DNA from 2 places in the Mesorhizobium sp. C264A genome. Region 2 is predicted to be linked to the other one. Evidence: riboswitches for the same ligand, from Rfam matches in the RefSeq annotation. Region 2 holds a riboswitch; the other holds the start of a gene.
The links. Region 2 has a riboswitch for cobalamin ahead of NKL04_RS04605 (DUF1636 family protein). Riboswitches for the same ligand answer to the same signal wherever they lie in the genome.
Positions count from the first base shown of each region.

Region 1: another riboswitch for cobalamin. It lies ahead of NKL04_RS22935 (aromatic ring-hydroxylating oxygenase subunit alpha); the one in region 2 lies ahead of NKL04_RS04605 (DUF1636 family protein).

Region 1 covers NZ_JAMYVY010000002.1:817,957-821,797, forward strand. The annotation lists gene NKL04_RS22930 (FAD-binding oxidoreductase) at 1-264, opposite strand, end outside; gene NKL04_RS22935 (aromatic ring-hydroxylating oxygenase subunit alpha) at 302-1,549, opposite strand; cobalamin riboswitch at 1,667-1,868, opposite strand; gene NKL04_RS22940 (DUF680 domain-containing protein) at 2,368-2,574, shown strand; gene NKL04_RS22945 (DUF680 domain-containing protein) at 2,640-2,843, shown strand; gene NKL04_RS22950 (DUF680 domain-containing protein) at 2,915-3,148, shown strand; gene NKL04_RS22955 (ABC transporter ATP-binding protein) at 3,221-3,841, opposite strand, start outside.
Region 2 covers NZ_JAMYVY010000001.1:951,079-954,919, forward strand. The annotation lists partial or broken gene NKL04_RS32050 (cobaltochelatase subunit CobN) at 1-265, opposite strand, end outside; gene cobW (cobalamin biosynthesis protein CobW) at 284-1,336, opposite strand; gene NKL04_RS04605 (DUF1636 family protein) at 1,339-1,764, opposite strand; cobalamin riboswitch at 1,803-1,990, opposite strand; gene NKL04_RS04610 (DUF6348 family protein) at 2,052-2,744, opposite strand; gene NKL04_RS04615 (winged helix-turn-helix domain-containing protein) at 2,774-3,841, opposite strand, start outside.

The sequences.
Region 1 (3,841 bases), on a different contig from region 2:
CTTGATCGTCACCGCGATCGAAAACGGCCGCGATGGCGACGACGACAGCGTGTAGGTGCGCATCAGCGGCCCGTCCGGTGTCGGCAGTTCCAGCGTCAGGAACTGGCCCGGCTTGTAGCGGAACCAGGTCTGGTTGTCGGAGCGGAAGGTGAAGGTCTTGACGTCGGGCGCCTCGTCGCTGACGCCGATCACTTCCAGCACCTGCAGCCTATCGTTCCACGGCGCCATCTGGTCGAGATGGCGATAGAGCCCAAGATCCGTCATCGCATTCATCCTCTGGTCCCTCTTCGCCTGCTCCAGCTCACGCGACGCTGCGTAGCGCCGGCCGGCCGCCTTCGGCAAGGCGCGGGCCGATGAAGGCCGCGTACCATTCGACGAACTGGATCACGCCGCCCTCGTGCAGCTCCGAGTAGGGGCCGGGCTCATAGGCCGGAGACAGGATGCCGAAGGCGTTTTCCTCGACGATGCGGCGGTCCTGGTCGTTGGTCTCGGTCCAGACATGGGTGAGCTCCTCAAGGTTGTAGTCGACCCCCTCGACCGCATCCTTGTGCACCAGCCACTTGGTCGTCACCGCGGTTTCGGTGGCGCTGATCGGCAGCACCCGGAAGGTGACCGCATGGTCGATCAGGATGTGGTTCCAGGTCGTCGGATAGTGGTAGTGCATCAAGGTGCCGATGCGGTCGGCGGCAACAGTGTCGGACAGGTTCTTCGTCACCGCGCGCTTTCCCGACATCGTGTAGCTGACGGCATCGCGCAGCAGCGGCGCGCGGGTGGCGCGGTATTGCCCGGCCGGATCGATGCGGAACTTGCTCGGCAGGCCCGCCGCCTCGCATTTCGCCCAGTGCGCGAGCATCTCCGGGTCACTGTCGGCGCCCTGCACGCCGGTCACCGTCGGCGCTTCGGGGAATGTCTTGCACAGCTCCGGATGATTGCCGGCGCAGTGATAGCATTCGCGGTTGTTTTCCCAGACCAGCTTCCAGTTGCCCTTCTCGATGATGGTGCTCTCGAAGGCGACCTTGGCTTCATTCAGCCGGTGCGGCTTGAGGTAGGGCTCTATCATGGCGCGCATCGGCGCAAAGTCGGCAGGTTCTTTCGCCAGGCAGATGAAGATGTAGCCGCCGACGCTCTCGCAGGCGACGGGCTTCAGGCCGAACTGGCTCTTGTGGAAACCGTCGGCCATCTGGCGGGCAAACAGCAGCCGGCCGTCAAGCTCGTAGGTCCACTGGTGATAGGGGCAGACAAGCTTTGCCGCCATGCCCTTCTCAGTGTTGCAGACACGGCTGCCGCGATGGCGGCAGGAATTGTGAAAGGCGTTGATGTTGCCCTTCTGGTCGCGGACCAGCACCACCGGATAATCGCCGATCTGCACGGTGATATAGCTGCCGGGCTTCGGCAGTTCGCAATCATGGCCGATGAACAGCCAGTCGCGATACCAGATAAGCTCCATGTCGAGCTTGAAATAGTCCGGGTCGGTGTAGAAGGGCTGTTCCAGCGAAAAGCCTTGCTTGCGGCCGTTCAGGAGCCTCAGCATGTCGTTGCGCGTATCCATAGTTCTGTCCTCGTGGTTTAAGGACTGAACTTGGTGGTGATGGAGGAAGGATCGGACGCAGGCCGGCGCGGCGCCGGACATGCACTATCCACCTCTTGACCGCCCACCGCGATCAGTCGAGTCTATGCATCTCGGGCTGGTTTCCGGGCTCTGGAGTTGTCCTTGCGGACCATCGCGACACCTTCCCAGGCTGCTGCCCAGTGGTCTCCCGTTGCGACTTCAACTCCACCACCGTTGCGGGGGCAGCGCCGGATTCTGACCGGCTTCCCAATTCTCCGCTGCGTCGTCACGAAGCGGCACCTGAGATGCGATCATCTAATCACGGCAGCGATCGCGACGTCGGCATGAAAGCGACATCATATCCATGCGGCGCGACACGCGCGGCATACGCCCCGCCGACCACCGAAGGGCTGAGATCCTGTCTTGCGGCGCTATCATCGCCGTTTCGAATCGCTGCGGATCCAGTTCCGATCGGGGGCAAAAAGGGCTCAACGGTATCGAAAAGTTACTATTAGCAATCTCTAATCGAACCGAACGGTTCGTTTCTGTTGACAATGCGTGCAGGACGGTGTGAACGACGGCCCGGAAACCGACACCGGAGCGAACCACTCGGTTCGACATAAGCAACTGAAAACAATGCGATAAATGACCATAGAGGAACTTCCTGGCACAATTTCAAGGTGCAGGACCGTGGTCCACACGGAACAACTTCGTGATTGGAAACCAGCCTATGGCTTTCCCACATCGGGGCTGTCCGAACGACGCGAATTCCTCCCAAGACACGCCGCTAGACGGACAGACAAACTGGAGTACTAAAAATGAAAAAGATCATCCTCACTGCCGCAGCCGTTTTGGCGATCACCGGCAGCGCCTTCGCCGGTAGCGACAATTACGGTTCCAATGGTGCGAACCAGCCAGCCGTCTCGGTCGACAGCTCGTATACGGCTTCCATTCAGAAGCCGGCGCACGCTGACAAGCAGCCTGTCGTTCAGGGCGCCGACCGCGACCTCTACGGCAATCGCTGATCCCGACCAAAGAAGGGCGGCTAACCCGTCGCTCTCGGGATCCCAAAAAATTCAGGAGTATTGAAATGAAAAAGATCATCCTTGCTGCCGCCGCCGTTTTGGCCATCTCCGGCAGCGCTTTCGCCGGCAGCGACAACTACGGTTCGGACGGCGCCAACCAGCCTGCGATTACGTCGACCGATAGTGGCCATACGGCTTCGGTTGAGAAGTCGGCTCCAGCCGAGCAGGCGCCTGCCCACGGTGCCGACCGTAACCTTTTCGGCCGCTAAAAGCCGGTTTCCAGCACGTGGCGGGCTTATCCGCTGCAGCTGGCGGCATCAGAAAAATTCAGGAGACTAAAATGAAGAAGATCGTTCTTGCCACCGCAGCCGTTCTGGCTATTTCGAGCGCTGCCTTTGCCGGCAGCGACAATTATGGCTCCAATGGCGCCAACCAGCCGGCCGCTGCCGTCGACACCACCCGCACTTCGTCGACCGGCACCAACTCGGCGGTCTACAAGCTGCTGAACTCGTCGAACGACCAACAGAAGTTCGTTCCTCAGAGCAGCGACAGGGATCGGTTCGGCAACAACTAACAGCCGAAGCTTAAAAAAAGAGCGGCGGGCCTGGCCCGCCGCTCTTTTTCATGCCTGTACGACGCAGCTATCTCAAGCCGCCTTCACTTCCACCGGCTTGAGCGAGAAGGAGTGCCCATCGGCGTCGAAGATGTGCAGGTCCCCGGCATCCGCGGTCAGTCGCAGCTTTGCCCCGCGCTTGACCTCGACATTGCCGGGCAGCTTGGTCACCAACGGCAGGTCAGCGCGGCCGATATCGACATAGACAAGCTGCACCTCGCCGAGTTGCTCGACATAGTCTACCACGCCCTCGAAAAGATATTCCGCGCCGGTGGCGGCCGACAGATCCTCCGGCCGCACGCCGAAGCTGACTGCCGCACCCTTTGCTGACGCCGGCGTTGCGATCGGCACCGTTGCCTTGCGACCGCCGACATGGCTGACGATTGTCGGGTTGCCCGTCCTGTCGATTGTCGCCGGCAGGATGTTCATGGCCGGCGAGCCGATGAACTGGGCAACGAACAGATTGCCGGGCTTCTTGTAGAGGTCCATCGGCGTGCCGACCTGCTCGATATGGCCATCCTTCAGCACGACGATGCGGTCGGCGAGCGTCATCGCTTCGACCTGATCGTGGGTGACGTAGATCATGGTCGTGGCAGGCATCGATTCCTTGAGCTTGGCGATCTCGATGCGGGTCGCGACGCGCAGCGCCGCGTC
Region 2 (3,841 bases):
CCGCCGAGGATGCGCACCAAGATCACCTTGGCCTGGCGGGCGACGCTGTCGATCCAGAGGTCCACGGACATGGGATGGCGCAGGTCGCGCAGCGCCGCCAGCCGCATCGACGGCAGGCGGCGGCATCGGCCTTCCACGCCGCAGCGAGGCCGGCGAGGTCGCTGTCGGTGAAGGACAGCGCCACGATATCCGCCGGCGTCTGCCCGAGATCGACGGGCTCGGCGAGATCGTCGAGCGAGGCGGATGTGGTGGTGAGTATATGCATTTCGGCTCGTGGTTTGGATCAGCCGGCGAGTATACGCTCGATCGCCGGGCGGTTCAGTCCTTTCAGGCCAATGACGACAAGACGCGAGCGGCGATCGTCCTCGGCCGTCCAGGCGCGGTCATAGTAATGGTTGACGCGTGGGCCGACGGCCTGCAGCAAAAGCCGCATCGGCTTGCCGCCGACATCGACGAAGCCTTTTACACGCAACACGTTTTCCCGTTCGGCGGCGGTGGCGACGCGCTTGGCTAAGTCGTCGGGATTGGCGATCGAGGGGATGTCGACGATGAAGGTGTCGAAATCGTCATGCTCATGATCGAAAGCGCCGTCGTGATGCGACTTGCGGTTCTCGATGTCGTCTTCGACGGCGAGACCGAGGCCAAGCAGCACCGACGGGTCGACCTTGCCATGCGCAGTCGGCACGATTTTTACCGCGCGAGCGGAATGCTCATTGATGATGGCGTTGGCGCGGGCCGAACCGGCTGAATCCATCAAATCGCTTTTCGACAGGATGATCAGGTCGGCGCAGGCGATCTGGTCCTCGAAGACTTCTTCGACCGGATCGTCGTGGTCGAGCGTTTCGTCCTGAGCGCGCTGTGCCTGCAACGCGTCCATGTCGTTGGCGACGCGGCCTTCGGCCAGCGCCGGGCCGTCGACCACGGCGATGACGCCATCGACGGTCACCCGGCTCTTCACGCTTGGCCACTGGAACGCTTGGACCAGCGGCTTGGGCAGAGCGAGGCCCGAGGTCTCGATCAGGATGTGGTCGACCCTCGGTGTCAGCGCGAGGATCTTGTCGAGGGCGGGCACGAAATCGTCGGCGACTGTACAGCAGATGCAGCCATTGGCCAGTTCGACGATGTTTTCCTCGGGGCAGGTGTCGATGCCGCAGCCTTTCAGGATTTCCCCGTCGATGCCGATGTCGCCGAACTCGTTGACGATGATGGCGATGCGCTTGCCGCCGGCATTTTCCAGGAGATGGCGGACCAGCGTCGTCTTGCCGGCGCCGAGGAAGCCTGTAACGACAGTGCAGGGAACACGGGAGAGGTTGGCGGCCGGGTTTGAAGCGTTCATCGTCAGTCCTTCAGCATGTCGAGGGGTGGGATGCGGGCAACGAGGCCGCGCTTGAGGCTATCGGGCCGGCCGCGCCACGGGATGAGGCCGTCGGCCGAAGTCGCGAAGAGCTTTGCGCCGGTAACGAGGTCGGCGCCGCTGGTTGCGGTCAGATCGCCGAAGACATAGCTCCAGCAGCCATCGCGCAGGATCGCGGCGCTGAGGCGGCGCTTGCAATTGCCGAGACATTCGGCGGTGCGGACCCGGATATCGCCGGCAGCGGCGCGGCGTGTGTCCTCAGCCAGCAATTCGCCGGCGCGCGGATGGGCGTCGGAACCGGTCTCATCGCGGCAGGAGGCGCAGACGATGACGGTCACGCCGGTCAGGGCGTCGTTGTCCCCGGACGCAATGTCCGCTGTGCCAGCCGAAAAACTGCTGTTCTGGTCCAAAAACCGTGCTCCTTGCCCGGAAACCCGCCAGGCGATCGGATACTTTGTCTCAGACGGCAGGTCTCCTGGCTCGCGGGTCGTCGCCTTGGTTAGCCGCCTTCCCGGTGTTACCCAGTGGCTTTCGGCCTTGGCTCGTCGCTTACAGTTGCGGGGACAGCCGCGGATTTGGGACCGAAATCCCGCACCGCATTCCCTCTTGGCCCTTGCCGTTGCGGGCAGCGGATTTAGGCTTTTGCGGGCGGCGGTGTCAACGCACGGCTACGACATGGCGATGTCGGCAGGGGCTGTCATGTCCCGGCTTCCGGCAGTGCCAGGATGACCTGTCGGATAGCTTGATAGCCATCGCTATAGTCCCAGTCATGACCGACAGCCAGATTCTGTCCCTCATGCCAAACCGCGTTGTCCAGAAGGACTTCGGCACTAATCAGCGTGCCCTTCAAGCCTGCCAGAAAGGTCCGGACAAAATGGCTTCCGGGGGGTACCGAAGCTGTGAACAGCTTTTCCAGCTTGGCATAGAATGCTGGATAGCCTGGTGTCAGCGAGCATAGCTCGGTTGTGGCCTGGGAAATGACCGGGCCGCTATAGATTTTCCAGCGGGCATCTTTTCGCCAGATCTTCCAACTGGCGCTGCTTCGCTGCCAAAGCTCTATTTCGGCCTGCATGTTCTCGCAGACGTGATCGGCCAGTCCCTCAATGGCCACATGGAAAACACCACGGAGAAACTTTTCAAACGCCTGGTTCAGTTCCTGTTCGCGCGTGTCGCCGAAGCCAGCAAAGGATTCAATGACCGGCTGAACATCAAGCAGCGGAGAAAAAATGTAGATTTCCAGGACCAGCCGGTCAGAACTCGTCTCGAACACCTCAGCCTCAAACCGAAGCTGCTTCGATTGGAGCATGACGTCCCTATCTCTGCGGACTGCATCTATTCCATGCGCAATGAGGGCGCCATGGATCATGTCGAGCACTTTGTCCGATGCCATTGCACAACCTACGAGGCTTATTGAGGCGTCTATGACAGACGCTGCAAGGGTTGGCCATCTCTCTCGCTAGCCAATGCCGGCCCCAAATCGCCGGCGGGCGTCACTTCCATGCGCTCAAGTCCAAGCCAGCCCTGCATCTCCTTTAGTTCCTCGAAAAGCTGTGCGGTGGTCTCAGGCGGTGCGCCTGCTTCGGCGTAGGCGGCGTGGACGCGTAAGACACTCGCAGGCCGGTCGGCCTTGAGATCGACGCGGGCGACGATCCGGTCGCCGAGCAGGAAGGGCAGCACGTAGTAGCCATATTGGCGCTTGTCAGCCGGGGTGTAGATCTCGATGCGGTAGTGGAAATCGAACAGGCGCTCGGTGCGCGAGCGCTCGAAGACCACCGGATCGAAGGGCGCCAGTAGCGCGCGGGCCTCGATCTTTCGCGGCAGACGGGCGTCCTTATAGAGGTAAGCCGGCTTGTCCCAGCCTTCGACGTTTACCGGCAGCAACTCGCCCATCTCAACCAGTTCCTCCAACCGGCCCTTCATGTCGGCTGGCGACAAGCGGAAATAATCGCGCAGGTCACCCGACGTCGCGATGCCGTGGGCGCGGGCGGAAATGCGCAGCAATTCGCGGTGCGCGTCCTCGGCCGCCGGCACCGGCAGATCGAGGATCGCCTGCGGCAGCACGCGCTCGGGCAGGTCGTAGAAACGCTCGAAGCCACGGCGGTGCGCCGTGGTGATGCGTCCGGCCCAGAACAGCCATTCGAAGGCGTGCTTGGCGTGGCTCCAGCCCCACCAGCCGCCCGAACCTTTCTGGCCTTCCAGTGCCGAAGCGGCAATCGGGCCGCGCTCGGCGACCGCGCGGTAGATCTCTTCGATATAGGCGGCGTGCTCGCGGCCCCATTTGGCGAGGCCGAGATACATTTCGTCGCCTTGCTCGGCCCGCTGCATGCGCCAGCGCATCAGCGGGTAGGTCTCGACCGGCAGGAACGAGGCCTCATGCGCCCAGTATTCGAACACCGTGCGTTTGCGGGTGATGGCCGCATTGTCGAGCAAAGCCAGCGGGTAGGGGCCAAGCCGCGAATAGAGCGGCATATAGTGGGCGCGCACCAC